3 regions of the Pseudomonas sp. MYb327 genome follow, and region 3 is predicted to be linked to each of the others. Evidence: predicted binding sites of a transcription regulator. Region 3 holds the regulator's gene; each other region holds the start of a gene.

Region 1 (7,319 bases), 440 kb from region 3:
AGCCACAGCGACAGCATCGAAGACATGGTGCGGTTCGGTCGTGACGTCGAGAAAATGGTGCTGGCTCGCGGACTGCGTTATCACCTGGAAGACCGCGTGCTGGTGCACGGCAACAAAACCGTGGTGTTCTGATCTCCGTAACATCTCCCGGTTGAAATTCGAAGGGCCTGGGCGTTCAATCGCTCAGGCCCTTCGTCGTTTCTACCCGAGGACATGAACATGGCCGATCCACTGGACAAAGCCACTTCCAAGGCACCCGCCACACTGGGTGAGGGTTGTTTGAGTCGTTACGATCCGGATGACATGGGCCCTGAGGACGGTACGGATTTTCCTGGTGCCGCCGAATTGTGGGAGCAGTTGCAGGATGAGTCTGACGCAGAGAACAAGGACTCCAACCTGTAGGAGCCGGCTGCTGGCGATGGATTTTGAGCCTTGCATTGGCCGTCGGATCGCTATCGCTGGCAAGCCATCTCCTACGGATTCTCGATGATCAGGCTTGCTTGAGTCTCATCAATTTCTTGAGCAACGGTCGCCCAAGCATCAGCAGAAACACCGGGCCACCGACCAGCAAATAGAAATAGTAGGTCACCGCTCGCCAGATCAAAATCGCCGCTGCCGCCGTGGATTTCCCCACCATCGGAGCCAACAGCGCGGCCGACGTCAGTTCCGCCGCCCCGGCCCCTCCGGGCAACAGGCTGAACTGCCCCGCGCTCAGTGACAGCATCTGGATGAGGAAACACCAGGCCCACTGCAAGTCCGCGCCGAGTCCGCGCAGCGCCAGATACAGCACGCTGTAGCGCAGGAACCAGTGCAGGCAGGTCAGGGCAAATACCGTGATCAACGTCTGAAACGGCAGCTTGAGCGTGTCGGTAAATGCCGCCAGGAAGCGCAGGAGTTTTCGCGCCCAGCGCATACGGGTCGTGAATTGAACATTGAGACGTGCCAGCAATCGCCCGCTCAGGCGAATCAGCGAACGGTGATAGCGCGCCACCAGCACGCAACTGAGCAGCCCACCAAACATCGAGACGGCGCTGACGGTCAGCAGCCACTCCATTCGCTGACTCAGATGCTGGAACAGCGCATAGATCAGAATCCCGCTCAGTGCACAGAGAAAAAACAACAAATCGCTCAGTTGGTCCATGGCGAACACGGCACTGCTTCGGGCCGGGCGGACGCCGTTACGCGCTAACAGCGCCATGATCGTCAGTGGTCCTCCACTGCCGCCGGGCGTGGCGCAGTAGGCGAACTCGGCGGCCATCACCACCCCGAGGCTTTTGATCGGCCTCACCTTGTCGCGCTGATCACCCAGTAAAAGCTGCAGGCGCATCGTGTTGACGACCCAGCACAGCAGGATCATGCCGAACATCACCAGCAACCCGCTCAACGGAAAGCTCTGCAGCCGAGACCAAGTCTCGTTCCCGCCCAACACCCAGGGAATCAGCACCGCCCCAAGCAGGCCGATCAGCAGCAGAATCCCGCGACTCATGCGGCGCGACCTGAGCGGTGGCTTTGCAGCGCCAGCCAATTGGCCTTGGTCATCGGCACCCGACCTTCGGCGAGCAGTCGCTTGAGTGTTTGCAGCCAATAGTCACGGGAAAACTCATGACGCATGTCCACCGGGTGCAGGCCAAGTCGAATGACCGGCGCTTGCCGCCACTGTTGCTCGCGCTGATTGCTGACAAGTTTCGACAAGCCCCGACGCCAGGCGCTGCGCGCACTCCAGACCAGGCCCGGCGCATCGATCGCTGAGAAGTCTGGCAAACGATAGAGATGTTGCGCGTCGCTGGTGTAACTCAGCGGCAGTTGGCGCAACGCTTGACGGGTGCCCTCGCTCATCAACCAGGCTGGCGCGACGAAACCGTGCAGCGGCCAGTCGTAACGCTGGAACACGTCGATGCCGGCATGCAGGCGGGTGAGAGCCTCTTCCCGCGAAAGGCTGTAGAACTCGCCTTCGTGGGTATAAACGCGGCGCATGAACCAGTCTCGCGGATTGCTCGCCATCGGCCCGTCGTCGCAATGAAAATAACCGTGCAGCGCCAGTTCATCGCCCCGGGCCAGCCTTTCATCGAGCACTCGGCGAAACCCCGCGTGCGCGTCCAGGTCGTTGTGTTTGTGAAAGTCCGGCACCACCAGCCACGTCATTGGCACAGTGCCGAGGGCGTCGACGGCTTCGACAAAGGGTTGGTAATCGGCCCAGGTCTGCGGCGCGACGTCGTGCAATACCAACAGCAGGCTGGGCTTATTCATGGGATCAGCCATTGACCACTCGTGGCAATGGGTTGCCGAGCACGGCGTGATAGTGACCGAGCAAGCTGTTGACCACGGTGTCCCAGGCGTAGTGTTTTTCGACATGCCGTCGGGCTTGTCGACCGAGGACCGCGCTGCCGGCATTGAACAACTCGCGCACGGCATTGGCCATCGCCAGGGGATCGTTCGGTCGGCACCGCAAGCCGCATTGATCGGTGACGATTTCTTCAAAAGCCCCCGCTGCCACGGCTACCACCGGAATACCGCTGGCCATGGCTTCCAGTATCACCAGGCCGAAGGTTTCCTGGTCGCCGGCATGCAGCAATGCATCGGCACTGGCCATCAGGCGTGCGACTTGGGGGGCGGGACAGAACTCGTCAATGACGGTGACGTTGGCCGGTACGACGCTCGGCATCGATGAGCCAACCAGCAACAAGTGATAACGCCGGCCCAGATGTTTCATGCAGTCGAGCAGCACCGGCAGGTTTTTTTCTTTGGACCCGCGCCCGGCGAAAATCAGCAGGTGCGTGTTTTCGTCGATCCCCAGTTCGGCGCGCAAGCCGGGATCGCGGGCATCGGGATGGAAGGTTTGCAAATCGACGCCCAAGGGCTGGACGAAGACGTTCCTCACTCCCAGGCCAATCAGTTTGTCGGCCATCACCCGGCTCGGCGCCAGCACCCGGTCGAAGTTGCTGTAAAGCTTGCTGACATAGGCTTCCACGTTAGGCGTAACCCAGTTGCCCATGCGGTTGCTGACCAGCAATGGCAGGTCCGAATGATAGAAGCCTATCACCGGGACATCGAGTTGCCGTCGAGCATCCAGAGCGGCCCAGGCGGTGAGATACGGGTCGCCGACTTCTATCAGTTCGGGTTGCAAATCGTGCAGGACATTGCGCCAGGGCGCGAGGCGGAGAGGGAAGCGGTAGCCTTTGCCGAAAGGCAGGGCGGGTGCCGGGACGGTGAAAATACCTTCCTGTTCACTGAAAGAAGCCCCCGGTATCAGCAAACTGTGGCGAATGCCCGGCCGTGTGTACAGGCGACGGTGCTTGGCATCCAGATAAGTGCGCACGCCACCGCTGGCGGGGGCGTAGAACATGGTTATGTCCGCGATATGCACGATGAACATCCCTCCGGTCCGTTGTTCTCCCTAGGTTGACCTTCCTGAAGAATAGATGTTCGGTTGGGGTTTGGACGGCGGGGCATAGCGGAGTTTTTGCGGAGTGTTACAGACGGCCATCGCTGGCAAGCCAGCTCCTATAGAGATCTTTGTTGCACTGTATATCTACTGTAGGAGCTGGCTTGCCAGCGATGGGGCGGCGAAAGCGCCTTAGATCCTGAAACTACCGACCAGTTGCTGCAACCGCGCCGCCTGTTGCTCAAGATCCGAACACGCCCGCAACGTCGATTGCAGGTTTTCCACGCCTTCCTGATTGAGGGTGTTGATCTCGGTGATGTCGACGTTGATCGATTCCACCACTGCCGTCTGTTCTTCGGTCGCCGTGGCCACTGACTGGTTCATGCCGTCGATCTCGCCGATGCGCTGGGTCACGCTGCTCAGGCGTTCGCCCGCCAGGTTGGCGATCTCCACACTGTCCTGGCTGTGGCGCTGGCTGTCGCTCATGGTACTGACGGATTCGCGGGCGCCGACTTGCAGCTCCTCGATCATGGTCTGCACTTGTTGCGCCGACTCCTGAGTACGGTGCGCCAGGTTGCGCACTTCATCGGCCACCACCGCAAACCCGCGTCCCGCTTCACCCGCACGCGCTGCTTCGATGGCGGCGTTAAGCGCCAGCAGGTTGGTTTGCTGGGAGATGCTGGTAATCACTTCGAGGATCTGCCCGATGTTCACGGTTTTGCTGTTGAGCGACTCAATGTTGCTGCTGGAGGCGCTGAGCATGTGCGACAGCTGATTCATCGCGACAATGCTGCGATCCACCACCTGCTGACCGTCTTCCGCCAGGCTGCGGGCATCGCTGGCCTGGTTCGACGCTTGCGCGGCGTTGCGGGCGATTTCCTGGGCGGCGGCCCCGAGCTGATTGATCGCCGCCGCCACGCTGTTGGTGCGCGAGGCTTGCTGGTCGGAGTTGTACATCGACGAGTTCGAAGCCGCGACCACACGCAAGGCCACTTCATTGACCTGGCCGGTGGCCGAGCACACCTCGCGGATCGAACCGTGAATACGCTCCACGAAACGGTTGAACGCGGTGCCGAGGATGCCGAATTCATCGTTGTTCACAATGGTCAGGCGTTTGGTCAGGTCTCCTTCGCCGTCGGCAATGTCGGCCATGGCGCGGGTCATCACGTGCAACGGCTGGATCAGGATGCGGATAAGCATGCCCAGCAGGGCGATGATGATCACGACGGAAATGACCGTCGCAACGACCGCCGAGGCGCGGAATTCGCTGAGCATCGAGAAGGCTTTCTCCTTGTCGACGGACAGACCGATGTACCAGTTGACGGATGGCAGGCCCTTGATCGGGGTGAAGGTGACGAGTCGGGTCTTGCCATCGACGTCCACTTCACTGAAGTCACGACTGATGCGCGGGGTGCTTTTCGGGTACGCCTCGCTCAGGGACTTCATCACCAGGGTTTTGTCCGGGTGAACCAGGATCTTGCCGTCGGCGCTGACCAGAAAGGCGTAACCCATGCCATCGAAGTCGCGGGCACTGAGGGTGTCGATCAAGGTTTGCAGGCTCAAGTCACCGCCGACCACGCCGACGCTTTGCCCGGCCTTTTTCGAAGCGATGGCCATGGAGATGATTGTTTGACCGGTCGCGGCATCGACGTAGGGTTCGGTCAGGGTCGCGGTGCTGCTGTTTTCCGCGCCCTTGTACCAAGGGCGGACCCGTGGGTCGAAACCGTCAGGCATTTTCGCGTCCGGACGGATGGTGAAGTGCCCGGTGGCATCGCCCAGGTAGGACGCCATGAATGTCGACGTCAGAGCTTTCTGTTCAAGCAGACTGGCAACGTTGGGTTGTTCCGGGTTGATGGCGATGTTCTGGGCGAGGTTTTCGATCAGCAGAATACGGCCGGTCAGCCACGTCTGGATGTTGTTCGCGGTGACATCGCCCATCTCATTGAGGTAGTTGTCCAGGTCTTCGCGGATGGCGTTGCGCTGTAAATAGTCGTTGTACAGGGAGAACGAGGAGAAGGTGGCAATGACGATGAGGGCGGCGGCAAGCAGGATTTTATGGCTGAAGCGTAGATTTTTGTTCATGGCTTGGAGTTCCGCTAAGGTCTTAATGCCCAGCACGTGCTTTTATAAAGGCACGTAAATCGGGCACGGTTGAAAGCAAGTGATATTTCCATCGCTCCTTAAGGGAAATGTCCTACCAGATTGTGTCTGTCTGCTTTGTCGTTATTTCTATCGGCCGTGTAGGACCAAAGATTAACCATGGGTGACCAAATGCCTGACTCATTGCAACTCGTTATCGGCGCCGATCTCGCGGGGCAGCCGATCGCCCAGGCCATGCGCCTGGCGAACCGTCACGGTTTGATCGCCGGTGCCACGGGGACCGGTAAAACCGTCACTTTGCAACGCATGGCCGAAGCCTTCAGCGATGCCGGCGTGGCGGTGTTCGCCGCCGATATCAAAGGTGACCTGTGCGGGCTCGGCGCCGCGGGCAATCCTCAGGGCAAGATCGCCGAACGGATCGCCGGGATGCCGTGGCTGAACCACAAGCCTGCGGCTTATCCGGTCACCCTGTGGGACATCCACGGTCAGTCCGGTCATCCATTGCGTACAACCTTGAGTGAAATGGGGCCGCTGCTGTTAGGAAGCTTGCTGGAGCTGACCGACAGTCAGCAGTCGGCGCTGTACGCCGCCTTCAAGGTTGCCGACCGCGAGGGCTTGTTACTCCTGGATTTGAAAGACCTGAAGGCGCTGCTCAATCACCTCAAGGACAATCCGGCGTTGCTGGGCGACGATGCAGCGTTGATGACCACCGGTTCCAGCCAGGCTTTACTAAGGCGTTTGGCGACTCTGGAGCAGCAGGGCGCTGAAGCGCTGTTCGGCGAGCCGGCATTGCAGCTCGAAGACATTCTGCAACCGACCGCCGAGGGCCGTGGGCGCATTCACTTGCTCGATGCCAGTCGTCTGGTGCATGAAGCGCCGAAGGTCTACGCGACGTTCTTGTTGTGGTTGTTGGCCGAATTGTTCGAGCAGCTGCCGGAGCGCGGCGATGCGGACAAACCTCTGCTGGCGTTGTTTTTCGACGAAGCGCACTTGTTGTTCGCCGGTACGCCCAAGGCGTTGCAGGATCGGCTGGAGCAAGTGGTACGGCTGATTCGCTCGAAAGGCGTGGGTGTTTATTTCGTCACCCAATCGCCGGGTGACTTGCCGGATGACGTGCTGGCGCAACTGGGGCTGCGGATACAGCACGGCTTGCGTGCCTTTACCGCCAAGGAACAGAAATCTCTGCGGGCGGTGGCCGAGGGCTTCCGGCCGAACCCGGCGTTCGATGCTTTATCGGTGTTGACTGAACTCGGGATCGGCGAGGCGCTGGTGGGTACTTTGCAGGACAAGGGCACGCCCGAGATGGTGCAGCGGGTTTTGGTGGCGCCCCCTCAATCGCGGATCGGGCCGCTGAGTGATGCCGAGCGTCGGGGATTGATCGCTGGTTCGTCGTTGCAGGGTCGTTATGACAAACCGATTGATCGCGAGTCAGCGTATGAAGTGCTGATGGGGCGCAAGGGGCTGGCGCCGGAACCCGAAACTGCACCTGGCAAACCGGAAGAACCGAGTTTCACCGAACAGGCGGGAGAGTTTCTCGGCACGGCGGCGGGGAAGGCGCTGAAGTCGGCGATGCAACAGGCAGCGAATCAAATTGGCCGACAGTTGGTGCGCGGCTTGATGGGCTCTTTATTAGGCGGCAAAAAACGCCGTTAAAAGCAAAGATCGCAGCGACCTGCAGGACCTGCAGGACCTGCCGCCGACTGCGATCTTTTGATCTAGCTTCTAATTCCGTGTCTTGGCGTGCGCAGCCAAACGCTCCAGCGCCGCCCGCAAATTCGGATCACTGATGCCGTCAGCGGTGGCCTGAATCGTTGCAGCGGCATCATTGGACAAATCC
Region 2 (7,319 bases), 1.2 Mb from region 3:
CCCGCATGCAGGCCCCCGGACGTCGAAACGATCACTACTTTTTTACCAACGCACAGGCCTTCAGGGCCGGTTTCGTTGTAGCGGAAGGTCTGGCCGGCAACCACAACACGGTCGATCCAGGCCTTCAGTTGAGTCGGAATGGTGAAGTTGTACATTGGTGCTGCAATCACTACGGCATCGGCGGCGAGGAATTCGGCCAAGGTCGACGCGCTCAGGTCTGCTTCATGTTGTTGCGCTGCGTCGCGCAGTTCAGCAGTGGTGCCAGCGGCAACCAGCGTGGTCGAAGAGAAATGACTGATGGCATCGGCGGCCAGGTCGCGGTAGGTCACCACGGCGGACGGCTCGGCGGCTTGCCAGGCTTTTACAACTTCGCCACTGAGCTGACGGGAAGCCGAGTTGTCACCAAGAATGCTCGAATCGATATGCAGCAGTTTCATGTGGGTTCTCCAGGTGAGGATCGCCGCCAGGGCGATCTGATGGAGACAATCCTACAGACGAAACCAATAGCTGATTAGCGTGCAACAATGCGATAGTTTGTCTCACTGATAGAACGATCGAGTCATGCCAATGCAAGATCTCAATGACCTTTATTACTTCGCCAAAGTCGTGGAGGCCGGCGGTTTCGCCGCGGCCGGTCGCTTGCTGGGCATTCCCAAGTCGCGTCTGTCTCGACGCATCGCTGAGCTTGAAGAACGTCTAGGTGCACGCCTGCTGCAACGCACCACCCGCCAACTCAAACTCACTGCCGTGGGCGAACGCTATCTGCGGCACTGCCAGGCAATGCTGTTGGAAGCGGAAATGGCCGACGAAGCGGTGGCCAGCATGTCCAGCGAACCCCGTGGGCGTTTGCGCGTGTCCTCACCGGTCGGCCTGGCCCACGAGATGCTGCCGGGGGTGATCAGTAACTTTCTGGAGAAATACCCCCAGGTGCAACTGGAGGTGATGCTGGTCAATCGCCGCGTCGACCTGGTCACCGAAGGTGTGGACGTCGCGTTACGCGTGCGCGAACCGGGCGACGAAGACCCGCTGCTGGTAACCCGCCGCTTGCGTCAGGCGCAAATGCTGGTGGTGGCCAGCCCCGCCTTCCTCCAGGGGCATCAGATTAACCACCCCGATGACCTGAAAGACCTGCCGGTACTCGGCGCCCTCGAACCCGATCGCATGGTGCACATCCGCCTGGTGGATCGCCAGGGCAAAAGCCACGATCTGGCCATGGAGGCGCGCCTGGGCATCGACGACTTCATCGTGCGCAAGACCTGCACCCTCGCCGGCCAGGGTTTTACCACGCTGCCCATGATGTACTGCGAGCAGGAATTGGCCGACGGGTCACTGGTGCAGTTGTTGCCGGAATGGTCGCTGCCGGGTGGCTGGTTGCAAGCGGTCTACCCTCATCGGCGAGGGGTAATGCCGGCCGTACGCGCCTGGCTCGACCATTTGATTGAAACATTCAATGCCTGCGGGGACCGATTGATATGAAAGCAGGACGCATGAGCGAAGAGGATGTCGCGGCTTTTTGCCTGGCATTGCCCGGGGCACGGGAAGACTACAAATGGGGCGGCGTGCGGGTGTTTTCGATTGCCGGCAACAAGATGTTCGCCTTGCAAAACCTGCGAGGTGCGTCGTTGGCTTTCAAGGTCGACAAGGACTTGTTTCTCGGCCATTGCGACCGTCCCGGCATTCATCCGGCACCGTATCTGGCCCGTGCCCAGTGGATCATCATGGCGACGCCTTATCCACTGGGTACCGAAGAGCTGCAAGGTTTGTTGCAACGCTCCCATCAACTGGTGGCCAGCAAGTTGCCCAAACGCACCCAGATCGGGTTGCTGCTTTAAAACGAGTCACCTGTGGCGAGGGCGCTTGCTGGAGCAAGTTCCCTCGCCCCGAGATTGCATCGTCAAAACAACGCCAGCAGGTTTGCACCCAGAAACAGCATGTCGATCCAGAACACCTGGTGCAGCAGGACGATGACCCAGAACACCAGTTGAAAAGAGATTTTGCGCGTCTTGTGCCGAAACACCTGCTGTGCCAGCAGCGCGCCCGGCCAACCGCCAGCGAACTCCAGCGCATGCAGAACGTTTTCCGGCGTGCGCCAAGTGTCGGCGCGAGCCTTGCGTTTGTCGCTCCAGTACAGCAAGAACGCCACCACGCTGACGATGCCGTAGGCCGCGAGGGGAATCAGCGAAACCCCGCGCAACCATAACGACATCGAACCGAACAGCGGCAGCGCACACAGGATCGCGAACACAAGCAGTTTCAACCTCGGATGACGGATCTCTCCGCCCGAATAGCGTCCGGAATTGTTGCGCCCGCTGGCATCACTCATGGCTTGGCCGCGGTCCAGTCGACCCAGCCGAATTGCCAGGTAGCCAGAATCAGCAAGCCAAACGCAATGCGATACCACGCAAACGCCGCATAGCTGTGACTGGCAATGAACTTGAGCAAGCCACGCACGGCAATCATTGCAAAAATGAAGGCGGTGACGAAGCCAATGGCGAACACCGGGAAGTCCGCCGGCACAAACAACTTGTGATACTTGTAGCCCGAATACACCGCCGCGCCGACCATGGTTGGCATCGCCAGGAAGAATGAAAACTCGGTGGCGGTTTTACGCGACAGACCGAACAACAGCCCGCCGATGATCGTCGAGCCGGAGCGCGAGGTGCCCGGAATCATCGCCAGGCACTGGGCGAAACCGACTTTCAATGCGTCTTTCCAGGTAATGTCGTCCACCGTCTCGGCATGCACTTCATGTTGGCGCTGCTCAGCCCACAACATGACAATACCGCCCACGACCAATGCGGTGGCGACGGTGATCGGGTTGAACAGGTAATGGTGGATCAGGTCGGCGAATACCACCCCCAGTACCACAGCGGGCAAGAAGGCAATCAACAGGTTCGCAGTAAAGCGTCGCGCGCTGGGCTGGGTCGGCAAGCCGATGACCACATCGAAAATCTTCCGGCGGAATTCCCACACCACCGCCAGTATTGCCCCGAGCTGGATAATGATGTTGAAAGCCATCGCACGCTCACCACCGAAGTCGAGCAAGTCGGCGACAATAATCTGGTGCCCGGTACTGGAAATCGGCAGAAACTCCGTTAGTCCTTCCACAACCCCAAGTATCAACGCCTGAAAGGCAGTCCAAAGATCCATCAATCCCCCAAAAGGCTATGCGACAGTGCATGCCCCAATAGTATTTTTCAAAACGTTTATTACGGTCAGCGCTGTTGAAGCCCTGCGCGCACAAGATCACATAAAACCACAAAAGATTTGGTGAAAAATCAATTTGGGTTCAGGTTTTTCCGCGCGGGGCCGAAATCCTATCAGACAAGTCTGAATAGCGCTGCCGGGTAGTCGGAACGGCTGAACGCTGGCGATCATTTATTACAAGAACAAGAAATGGAGCACCGCGGTATGAACAGCTTGCGCAATATGTCGATCAGCCGGCGTTTGTGGCTCATCTTGATCGTGGCCGTCATGATGCTACTAGCGTTGGGCGTGTTGATGCTCAAGCAGATTCATGACGACTTGTATGTCGCCAAATCCCAGAAAACCCAACACGTGGTGCAAACCGCAAGTGGCGTCCTCACCTACTACCACGATCTGGAAACCGCCGGCACGCTCACCCGCGACGCCGCCCAGAAGCAAGCACTGACGGCCATTCGGGGCCTGCGATATGACCAGAACGATTACTTCTGGATCAACGACCTGACACCTGTGATGGTCATGCACGCCGCCAACCCGAAACTCGATGGCCAGAACCTCTCGGCAATCCGCGACCCGGACGGTTTTGCGGTATTCAACGAAATGGCCGCGGTCGCCAAGAGCAAGGGCGCCGGGATCGTCAATTACCGCTGGCCAAAACCGGGCGCCAGTGCGCCGGTGGAAAAAACCTCCTACGTCAAACTGTTCGAGCCTTGGGGCTGGGTGATTGGCTCGGGCGTTTACATCGATGACATGCAAGCCGAGTTCTATGGACAGGTCTGGAAAGCTTCGATGGTCGGCCTGGCGATCGCGCTGGTCATGGTCGCGCTAGTGATGCTGATCGCCCGCAGCATCGTCCGTCCGCTTCAGGAAACCGTGAACGCGATGGCCAACATCGCCAGCGGCGAAAGCGACTTGACCCGCAGCCTCGATACCCATGGCCAGGATGAAGTCACGCAACTGGCACGTCATTTCAATGCCTTCACCGCGAAATTGCGCCTGGTGATCAGTGAGCTGCAGCTATCCGCCAGCGCGCTCGGCGAGTCGTCCAGCGAATTGGGCAACGATGCCACCCAGGCCCAGCAACGCAGTCAGCAACAGTCTCAACAGATGGAACTGGTGGCCACTGCTATTAATGAAGTGACTTACGGCGTCCAGGATGTGGCGAAGAACGCCGAGCATGCCGCCAGCGAAATGCGCGATGCCGAAGCTCAGGCGCGACAAGGCCAGGTCAACATCGATGGCAGCCTGCAACAGATCGACACCTTGTCTTCCACCATCGATCAAGCTGTGGAAGTGATCCGCACCCTGGCTGCGGAAAGCACGCAGATTGGCAGCGTTCTGGAAGTGATCCGTTCCATCGCCGAGCAAACCAACCTGCTGGCGCTTAACGCGGCCATCGAAGCAGCCCGCGCCGGTGAGCAAGGTCGCGGTTTCGCGGTGGTGGCCGACGAGGTTCGGTTGCTCGCCCAGCGCACGCAAAAGTCCACGGCGGAAATCCAGTCGATGATTGAACGGCTGCAAAGTCATTCCGAAGCGGCGGTCAAGGTGATCGGCGACAGCAGCCGGGCGTCACAGTTGACCATCGAGCAAGCCGGACTGGCCGGTGCCAGCCTCAATGCAATCGGCCAGGCATTGCGCAACCTCAACGGACTGAATGCGTCGATTGCCAGCGCGACCTTGCAGCAGGCGCACGTCGTCGAGGACATCAACCAGAACGTCACGCAGGCCGCCGGTCTATCCCACAGCACCGCCCTGGCCGCTGAGCAATCCAGCGCGGCGAGTGTTCGACTCAAGGGGCTGAGTGAGCAATTGAACGGGCTGCTCAAGCAGTTCCGGGTTTAACCAGAAAAGATCGCAGCCTGAGGCATCTCCTTCAGGACTGCGATCTTTTGATCTTCGGGTACAATCCGCACCCTCTCCAATTTCTCCGAAGGAACCCCCATGTCCGGGCTCGAACTGTTTGCCGCCGCCCTCGGTGTCATTGCCGTCTGGTTGACGGTCAAACAGAACCCCTGGTGCTGGCCAATCGGCCTGGTCATGGTGCTTATATATAGCTGGATCTTTTTCGAGGTGAAGCTGTACTCGGACATGTTGCTCCAGGTTATTTACGCCGGTTTGCAGATTTATGGCTGGCGCCAGTGGACTCGGGCAGGCGTGGCGCAGCAAGGGCGCGAGGTCAGTCGACTTGGCACGCAGGCAGTGCTGATGGGCTTGGTGCTTGGGGCGGTTGGCAGTTTGTTGCTGGGGGCCGCAATGGCTCACTGGACCGACGCCGCCCAGCCCTGGCTTGATGCGGCACTGACCGGCTTCAGCCTGGTGGCGCAAGTCTGGATGGCGCAAAAACGCGTTCAATGCTGGCCGCTGTGGATCGCGGTGGATGTGATCTTCGTCGGCCTGTTCGTGTACAAAGAGCTTTATCTGACCGCCGCCTTGTATGGCCTCTTCCTGCTGCTTGCGGTGCAAGGCTGGCGCGAATGGCGCGCGGCGCCGGCGTTGCGCACATGAAAGTCCTGGTGCTCACCGGTCCCGAGTCCAGCGGCAAAAGCTGGTTGGCGGCCGAGCTGCAGGCGCATTTTTGCGGGGTCCTGGTGGATGAGTATGTACGCTGGTTCATCGAACAGAATCCCCGGGACACAAACCTGGCGGACATTCCTGAAATCGCCCGTGGTCAGCTGACGTGGGAGGATGAGGCTCGCGAGCGTCGGCCGCAGTTGCTGATCCTCGATACGCATCTACTGAGCAATATTCTCTGGAGCCAGACACTTTTCGGCGACTGCCCAGCCTGGATCGAGCAAGCACTCCTGGCCCGGCGGTACGACCTGCATCTGCTGTTGTCGCCCGAAAACGTCGAATGGACCGACGACGGTCAGCGTTGCCAGCCTGAACTCAGTGAGCGTCAGGCGTTTTTCAACATGACTAAGGCCTGGCTGGAAAAACATCGGCAACCGGTTCAAATCCTGCACGGCGACTGGGTTACGCGTCGCTCTCAGGCGTTCACCGCGGTGGGACAGCTGCTTGGCTGCAACCCCTGATTTCGGGGGATTTCACCCGGCACTCTCCCCGGTTTCGGGTAAAAGTTGTCCATTCCTGAAACACCCATGCGGTCTCAAACGACCGATTTGCCGAGTCCTCGCCTGCAATGCCCTTATCTGTTAAGGCGTTGAAACACTCCCCCACAACCCCCGATCTAGAGCCGCGCAAACGATTTAGACGCTCGCGCGCGCAAAGTTTTGTCTCACGCTTGTAACAGCTTGCTCTTCAGGTTCCCGGACAAAATTTGTAAGTATCTGATTTAAATAAATAATCCAAAAACGGCACACCTTCTGCTCTCTTCCTCGCAACGCTGATAAGGGCCAGCGTTTCATTTACAGAAGGAATTGCCGCCGTGGGGAAAATTGATCAACCCATTCTTAGACTACTGCTGATCGGATGCGCATTGGGCTCAACGGTCTGCCTGCCTGTCCAGGCTGACAACGGCATCATCACCATCACCCGTGATGTCCAGACGCGCAACGCAACGGTGCCGCCGCTCGTTCCCGACCCGAATCCCACAACCGTCAATGCCAACCCGTCTCAACAAGTGCTCAGGCAAACGAGCGAGTTGACTGACGGCGACTTTGCCGGCGTCGCCAGTGGTGCGGGCATCTCCCGCCTGGTCACTCAAAACACCAACAACCTGGGCGGCAATATCAGCACCCAGACCCAGCTATCCAATCTCCCCGCCGGGCGTTCGGGGAATTCCGGAAGCGGCATCGCCAACATGGTCAATTCGAGCATCCAGCAAGGCATGGGCGCTATGAAAATCCTGACGGGAGACCGTTGAGATGAATCGTTCGCTGTTGCTTATCGCCATGTTTTGCAGTGTATCGTCCTTCGCCCAGTCTCCTGTCATCGATAATGCCGACATCGACGGTTCAGGTTCGCAGTACCAGGGCAACCTATCGGTCAACCAGGCTGCCGGCGATCTGCAGCAACAAGCCAACGTCCGGGCCATCGCGGTTGGCCGTGGCGCCACCGCGACCACCCAGATACGCCAGCGGATGCGTACGGTGGTCGATCCCAGGATCGATGCCCGATCGAGCATTCAAGGCGACTCCTTCAGCCACGGCAACGGC
Region 3 (7,319 bases):
GAGGCCTTGCAGTTTTTACGCGAACTGGCACGGGCGCGCTGAGTCATGGCTGAGAGCGAAAGCGGTCAGGACAAAACAGAAGACCCCTCCGAGAAAAAGAAAAAGGACGCTCGGGAGAAGGGTGAGGTTGCGCGCTCCAAGGAGCTCAACACCCTGGCCATCATGCTGGTTGGTGCCAGTGCGCTGCTGATTTTCGGCGGGGCCATGGCGCAAGACATGATGGAGCTGATGCGCCTGAACTTCTCGATACCGCGGGAAGTGATCATGGATCAACGCTCCATGGCCAGTTATCTGCTGCACTCGGGACTGATTGCCCTGTGGTCGATTCAGCCGGTGATGCTTACATTGGTGCTGGCTGCCATCATTGGCCCGATTTCCCTGGGCGGATGGCTGTTCGCGGCGGGCTCTCTGGCACCCAAGTTCAGTCGGCTCAACCCCGCACCCGGCCTCAAACGCATGTTCTCCACCAAGGCGCTGGTAGAGCTGCTCAAGGCATTGGCCAAGTTCATCATCATTCTGTTCGTGGCCTTGGCGGTGCTGTCGGCGGACATCGACGACTTGCTACGCATCGCCCATGAACCGCTGGACCGGGCGATTATTCACAGTCTGCAAGTGGTCGGCTGGAGCACGCTGTGGATGGCTTGCGGGTTGATCCTCATCGCCGCCGTAGACGTCCCGGTGCAGCTCTGGGAAAGCCACAAGAAACTGCTGATGACCAAGCAGGAAGTTCGCGACGAGCATAAGGATGCGGAGGGCCGGCCGGAGGTCAAGCAGCGTATTCGACAGCTGCAACGAGAGATGTCCCAGCGGCGGATGATGGCCGCCATTCCCGAGGCGGACGTGATCATCACCAACCCGACTCACTACGCGGTGGCGCTCAAGTACGACCCGGACAAGAGCGGCGCGCCAATGCTGATCGCCAAGGGCACTGATTTCCTGGCCCTGAAAATTCGTGAAATCGCGGTCGCCAACGAGATTCTGTTGCTGGAGTCACCGGGGTTGGCGCGATCGATTTACTACTCCACGGAGCTGGAGCAGGAGATTCCCGGTGGGTTGTACCTGGCCGTTGCGCAGGTGCTGGCATACGTCTATCAGATTCGCCAATACCGTGCGGGCAAGGGCAAACGTCCTGATCCACTCAAGGATGACTTGCCGATTCCGCCGGATTTGAGGCGGGATTCTTGATCCGCTGAAAATCAAAAGATCGTCCGACGCGGCCCGAGCCTGTTAGGCAGGCGCAATCTCACAAAGCCCTCTGTTTCAACTCTTTGCAAAAGTTGGAAGACTTCTTGCAGTAGCGGCTCTGCGCCTGCAATTGGCGTCAAAAGTTTGCTTTAAAGAAACGGGGAAAACCGGTGGATCGCTCTCAGTTATTCAACACAGCTCGCACAAACGTTGCCGATTTGAGTCGGGGCAATCTGGGCGTGCCGTTGTTGCTGCTGGTCATGCTGGCGATGATGATGTTGCCGGTGCCGCCGTTCCTGTTGGACGTGTTTTTCACCTTCAATATTGCCCTGTCGATTGTTGTGCTGCTGGTCTGCGTGTACGCCTTGCGGCCGCTGGATTTCGCGGTGTTTCCGACCATTCTGCTGGTGGCGACATTGCTGCGGCTGGCGTTGAACGTGGCGTCCACGCGGGTGGTGATGCTCCACGGTCAGGATGGTCATGCCGCTGCCGGTAAGGTGATTCAGGCCTTCGGTGAGGTGGTGATCGGCGGTAACTACGTGGTTGGTATCGTGGTTTTCGCGATTTTGATGATCATCAACTTCGTCGTGGTGACCAAGGGTGCCGGACGGATTTCCGAGGTGAGCGCGCGATTCACCCTCGATGCGATGCCCGGCAAACAAATGGCCATCGACGCCGACTTGAACGCCGGCCTGATCGACCAGAACCAGGCCAAGTTGCGCCGGATGGAAGTGGCACAGGAAGCTGAGTTCTACGGCTCCATGGACGGTGCCAGCAAATTCGTTCGTGGTGACGCCATCGCCGGCCTGTTGATTCTGTTCATCAACCTGATCGGCGGTATGGCGGTGGGTATCTTCCAGCACGGCATGACCTTCGGTGATGCCGGCAAGGTTTACGCGCTGTTGACCATTGGTGACGGTTTGGTGGCGCAATTGCCATCACTGTTGTTGTCCACGGCAGCGGCGATCATGGTGACCCGTGCTTCCGGCTCGGAAGACATGGGCAAGCAAATCAATCGCCAGATGTTCGCCTCGCCAAAAGCGCTGGCAGTGGCGGCGGGACTGATGGCAGTCATGGGCCTGGTGCCCGGCATGCCGCATTTCTCTTTTCTGACCATGGCGGCTCTGGCCGCTGGTGGAGCCTACCTGTTCTGGAAAAAGCAGAATGTGGCCAAGGTTCAAGCGCTGCAAGAGGTCAAGCGTCAGCAGGAACTGTTGCCTTCGCCGGCTCGCGCCCAGGAAACCAAGGAGCTGGGCTGGGATGACGTGACGCCAATCGACATGATTGGCCTGGAAGTGGGTTATCGCCTGATTCCGCTGGTGGACCGTAACCAGGGCGGTCAGTTGCTCGCGCGGATCAAGGGCGTGCGCAAGAAGCTGTCCCAGGACCTCGGCTTCCTGATGCCGACCGTGCACATTCGTGACAACCTCGACCTGGCGCCGAGCGCCTATCGTCTGACCCTGATGGGTGTGATCCTGGCCGAGGCCGAGATTTACCCGGAGCGCGAGCTGGCGATTAACCCGGGGCAGGTCTACGGCACGCTTAACGGCATAACCGCCAAAGATCCGGCTTTCGGCCTGGAGGCGGTCTGGATCGAAATCAGCCAGCGTTCGCAGGCGCAATCCCTTGGCTATACAGTGGTCGATGCCAGTACAGTAGTGGCAACCCACTTGAACCAGATTTTGTACAAGCACTCCAGCGAGCTGATCGGCCACGAAGAAGTGCAGCAACTCATGCAATTGCTGGCCAAAAGCTCGCCAAAACTGGCGGAAGAGCTGGTGCCGGGCGTGGTATCGCTGTCGCAGTTGCTCAAGGTGCTGCAAGCGTTGTTGGCCGAGCAAGTGCCGGTGCGCGACATCCGCAGCATCGCCGAAGCCATCGCGAACAACGCTGCCAAGAGTCAAGATACTGCCGCATTGGTGGCCGCGGTGCGCGTCGGCGTATCCCGCGCAATCGTCCAAAGCATTGTAGGCACTGAGTCGGAGCTGCCAGTTATCACGCTGGAGCCAAGGTTGGAACAAATATTGCTCAATAGTCTGCAGAAGGCAGGACAAGGCTCGGAAGAGGGCGTTCTGCTGGAGCCAAGCATGGCTGAAAAGCTGCAGCGTTCGTTGATCGACGCCGCGCAGCGTCAAGAGATGCAAGGTCAACCGGTGATTCTGCTGGTGGCCGGTCCGGTTCGCGCGATGCTCTCGCGATTTGGCCGACTGGCAGTCCCGGGTTTGCACGTGTTGGCGTACCAGGAAATTCCTGACAACAAGCAAGTGACCATCGTTGCGACAGTAGGGCCCAACGGCTGAGGGTAGTGGTTTATGCAAGTTAAGCGTTTTTTCGCCGCCGATATGCGTCAGGCCATGAAGCTGGTTCGTGATGAGCTGGGCGCCGATGCCGCCATCATTGGCAACCGCCGCATCGCCGGTGGTGTCGAGCTGACGGCTGCCCTGGATTACAAGCTGTCGGCGTTGGCCCCGCGCGTGCCGAACATGGAGCTCGAAGACGAGTTGCGCAAGACTCAGTCGCGGATCGTCACCGCCCAGGCCGAATTGAGCCTGCGAAGTGATGGCGAGAGCGACAATGCGACCAATCGCCAGTTGTTCGCCGGCCTGCCGCTGACCGCCGCCGAACCACTGATCGAACCGACCTACAGCGAGCCTCGTCGTCCTGCGCCAGCCCCGGCGCCTGCCTCCAGCGGTGTTGATCCACGGGCGTTCGACTCCATGCGTTCCGAACTCAACAGCCTGCGCGAGCTGATGGAAGTACAGCTTGGCTCCCTGGCCTGGAATCAACTGCAGGGCAGCCGCCCGGCTCAGGCCAACCTCTGGCGCCGTTTGCAACGCATCGGGCTGTCCGGCCCGTTGTCGCGGGATTTGCTCGCGCTGATTACCGATATTGAAGAACCTCGTCAGGCCTGGCGCATGTTGCTGGCGCATCTGGCGCGAATGATTGCCACGCCGGAAATTGAACCGCTGGAAGAGGGCGGCGTGATTGCCATGGTCGGCCCTGCCGGCATGGGCAAGACCACCACCCTGGCCAAGCTGGCTGCTCGTTACGTGCTCAAATACGGCGCGCAGAACATCGCGCTGGTGAGCATGGACAGCTTCCGCATCGGCGCCCAGGAACAACTCAAGACCCTCGGTCGGATTCTCAACGTATCGGTGACGCACGTCGATCCGGGGCAATCGCTGGTGCAGGCGCTGGATCCACTGCTGCGCAAGCGCGTGGTGCTGATCGACACCGCCGGCCTGCAGGCCAGCGATCCGGCGCTGCGCATGCAGCTCGAAAGCCTGGCCGGTCGTGGCATCAAATCAAAAAATTATCTGGTCCTGGCAACCACCAGCCAGAAACAGGTTCTAACCGCCGCTTATCACAGTTACAAGCGTTGCGGGCTTGCCGGCTGCATTCTGACTAAACTGGATGAAACGGCCAGTCTGGGCGAGGTGTTGAGCCTGGCCATCAGTCATGAATTGCCAGTGGCCTACCTGACCGATGGCCCGCGGATTCCGGATGATTTGCATCTGCCGCGTCGTCATCAGTTGGTTAGCCGCGCCGTCAGCGTGCAAATGCAGGAAGAACCCAGCGAAGAAGCCATGGCTGACATGTTCGCTGACATCTACCACAGTCCGACCAAGCAGGTTGGCTGAGGTAAAAATGAATAGTTTTTGTACCTACATCGATGGTCTGCCATGCATTGTTCCGGTTGAGAACGCGCAGCCAGTAATGTGGCCTCCGTCTATGCAAGACAAGGTAAAGAAATAACATGGGCAGCATGCATCCCGTACAGGTGATCGCGGTGACCGGCGGCAAAGGTGGCGTCGGGAAAACTAACGTGTCAGTGAACTTGTCCCTGGCTTTGGCTGAGCTTGGCCGGCGCGTCATGTTGCTGGACGCCGACCTGGGCCTGGCGAACGTCGACGTTCTGCTGGGACTGACACCCAAACGTACTCTGGCCGACGTGATCGAAGGCCGCTGCGAACTGCGCGACGTGCTGTTGCAAGGACCGGGCGGTATCCGCATCGTTCCGGCGGCTTCCGGCACCCAGAGCATGGTTCACTTGAGCCCGGCGCAACACGCCGGTCTGATCCAGGCTTTCAGCGATATTGGCGACAACCTCGACGTGCTGGTGATCGACACCGCTGCAGGTATTGGTGACTCGGTAGTCAGTTTCGTACGCGCTGCGCAAGAAGTGTTGCTGGTGGTCTGCGACGAGCCGACTTCGATCACTGACGCCTACGCATTGATCAAATTGCTCAACCGCGATTACGGCATGAATCGTTTCCGCGTCCTGGCCAATATGGCCCAGAGCCCGCAGGAAGGCCGTAACCTGTTCGCCAAACTGACCAAGGTCACTGACCGCTTCCTGGACGTCGCCCTGCAATACGTCGGCGCTGTGCCGTACGACGAAAGCGTGCGCAAGGCCGTGCAGAAGCAGCGCGCGGTCTACGAAGCGTTCCCGCGTTCCAAGTGCTCGCTGGCGTTCAAGGCCATCGCCCAAAAGGTCGATACCTGGCCGCTGCCAGCCAACCCGCGCGGGCACCTGGAGTTTTTCGTCGAGCGCCTCGTGCAACAAACGGCAGGACCCGTGCTATGACGGCCAGCGGTTACAACCTCTACAAGAAGTCGGCGCGTGACGCGCAGTACGAGCTGATCGAGCGTTACGCGCCACTGGTCAAACGCATTGCCTACCACTTGCTGGCGCGCCTGCCGGCCAGTGTCCAGGTCGAAGACCTGATTCAGGCCGGGATGATCGGCCTGCTTGAAGTATCAACAAAATACGACGCCAGCAAAGGCGCGAGTTTCGAAACGTACGCGGGCATTCGAATCCGCGGCGCCATGCTCGATGAAGTGCGCAAAGGGGACTGGGCGCCACGTTCGGTCCACCGCAATACCCGGATGGTCAGCGATGCTATTCGCTCGATTGAAGCTAAAACCGGCCGTGACGCTAAAGATCACGAAGTTGCGGCCGAACTCCAATTGAGTCTCGACGATTATTACGGGATTTTGAACGACACCCTCGGCAGCCGATTATTCAGTTTCGACGATCTGTTGCAGGACGGCGAACACGAAGGGCTGCACGAGGATGGCGCGAGTGCTCATCTCGAGCCGTCACGCGACCTGGAAGATGAACGCTTCCAGGCGGCGCTGGCGGACGCGATTGCCAATTTGCCGGAGCGTGAGCGACTGGTGTTGGCGCTGTACTACGACGAAGAGTTGAATCTCAAGGAAATCGGTGAAGTCCTGGGGGTTAGCGAATCTCGGGTCAGCCAGTTACACAGCCAGTGCGCGGCCCGTTTGCGGGGGCGTTTGGGAGAGTGGCGAGCGCGCTGAAGGCAGTGTGGGGGCACTGCGACGTGGCTGGTGGGGTGTTGAACCGCGCCGGTCTCGATCCGTTGTACTCCAGACAGTCATCGAGTGCTTTGCCAGATTGATTGAAATGGCGCGTCCAGGTGCTGGGCGCGTTTTAGTCTGCTTGGAGGTCGAATTGGACAAGAACATGAAAATCCTCATCGTTGATGACTTCTCAACGATGCGGCGGATCATAAAAAACCTGTTGCGTGACCTTGGGTTCACCAACACGGTCGAGGCCGACGATGGCACCACGGCCATTCCGGTGCTCAACAGCGGGAGCATCGACTTTCTGGTGACGGACTGGAACATGCCTGGCATGACCGGTATCGATCTGCTGCGCCACGTGCGTGCCGATGAAAAACTCAAGCACTTGCCAGTGCTGATGGTGACCGCTGAAGCCAAGCGCGAACAGATCATCGAAGCAGCCCAGGCCGGTGTAAACGGCTATGTAGTCAAGCCCTTCACGGCCCAGGCGTTGAAAGAAAAAATCGAGAAGATTTTCGAACGCATCGGTTGAACTGCGCCACGGGGGAGCTATGGGGCATAACGAATCTTCGCAGGGCGATTTTGAATCGACCCTGAAAAAACACGCCGTCGAACTGGTCGCGAGCCTTGAAAAAGGCAGGTTTGGCGATGCTGTGCAATTGATCCATGAGCTCAACCAGACCCGTGACCGCGGCCTGTATCAGGAAGTGGGCAAGCTCACCCGCGAGCTACATAGCGCGATCGTCAATTTCCAGATTGACCCGAACATGCCGCAAGCCGAGGAAGTGTCGCAAATCACCGAC

What was found. The regulator FliA, encoded in region 3, starts transcription of late flagellar genes. The targets are predictions, from matches to a motif close to CTAAAGTTTNNNNNNNNNNNGCCGNTAA.
Region 1: ABVN21_RS01180 (methyl-accepting chemotaxis protein) is a predicted target of FliA. The motif match lies at 5,612-5,639, and genes of this name have one in related genera.
Region 2: ABVN21_RS08570 (methyl-accepting chemotaxis protein) is a predicted target of FliA. The motif match lies at 3,289-3,316, and genes of this name have one in related genera.

The regions. Positions count from the first base shown of each region.
Region 1 covers NZ_CP159258.1:268,284-275,602, forward strand. The annotation lists gene purU (formyltetrahydrofolate deformylase) at 1-132, shown strand, start outside; gene ABVN21_RS01160 (hypothetical protein) at 220-402, shown strand; gene ABVN21_RS01165 (lysylphosphatidylglycerol synthase transmembrane domain-containing protein) at 491-1,486, opposite strand; gene ABVN21_RS01170 (polysaccharide deacetylase family protein) at 1,483-2,259, opposite strand; gene ABVN21_RS01175 (glycosyltransferase family 1 protein) at 2,252-3,373, opposite strand; gene ABVN21_RS01180 (methyl-accepting chemotaxis protein) at 3,575-5,464, opposite strand; gene ABVN21_RS01185 (helicase HerA-like domain-containing protein) at 5,654-7,135, shown strand; gene ABVN21_RS01190 (DciA family protein) at 7,205-7,319, opposite strand, start outside.
Region 2 covers NZ_CP159258.1:1,908,584-1,915,902, reverse strand. The annotation lists gene ABVN21_RS08595 (FMN-dependent NADH-azoreductase) at 1-437, opposite strand, end outside; gene ABVN21_RS08590 (LysR substrate-binding domain-containing protein) at 568-1,476, shown strand; gene ABVN21_RS08585 (MmcQ/YjbR family DNA-binding protein) at 1,473-1,832, shown strand; gene ABVN21_RS08580 (DUF1294 domain-containing protein) at 1,895-2,323, opposite strand; gene ABVN21_RS08575 (undecaprenyl-diphosphate phosphatase) at 2,320-3,150, opposite strand; gene ABVN21_RS08570 (methyl-accepting chemotaxis protein) at 3,412-5,046, shown strand; gene pnuC (nicotinamide riboside transporter PnuC) at 5,146-5,709, shown strand; gene ABVN21_RS08560 (AAA family ATPase) at 5,706-6,236, shown strand; gene ABVN21_RS08555 (hypothetical protein) at 6,590-7,027, shown strand; gene ABVN21_RS08550 (adhesin) at 7,029-7,319, shown strand, end outside.
Region 3 covers NZ_CP159258.1:712,583-719,901, forward strand. The annotation lists gene fliR (flagellar biosynthetic protein FliR) at 1-42, shown strand, start outside; gene flhB (flagellar biosynthesis protein FlhB) at 46-1,185, shown strand; gene flhA (flagellar biosynthesis protein FlhA) at 1,356-3,485, shown strand; gene flhF (flagellar biosynthesis protein FlhF) at 3,498-4,826, shown strand; gene fleN (flagellar synthesis regulator FleN) at 4,943-5,773, shown strand; gene fliA (RNA polymerase sigma factor FliA) at 5,770-6,510, shown strand; gene ABVN21_RS03225 (chemotaxis response regulator CheY) at 6,677-7,048, shown strand; gene ABVN21_RS03230 (protein phosphatase CheZ) at 7,068-7,319, shown strand, end outside.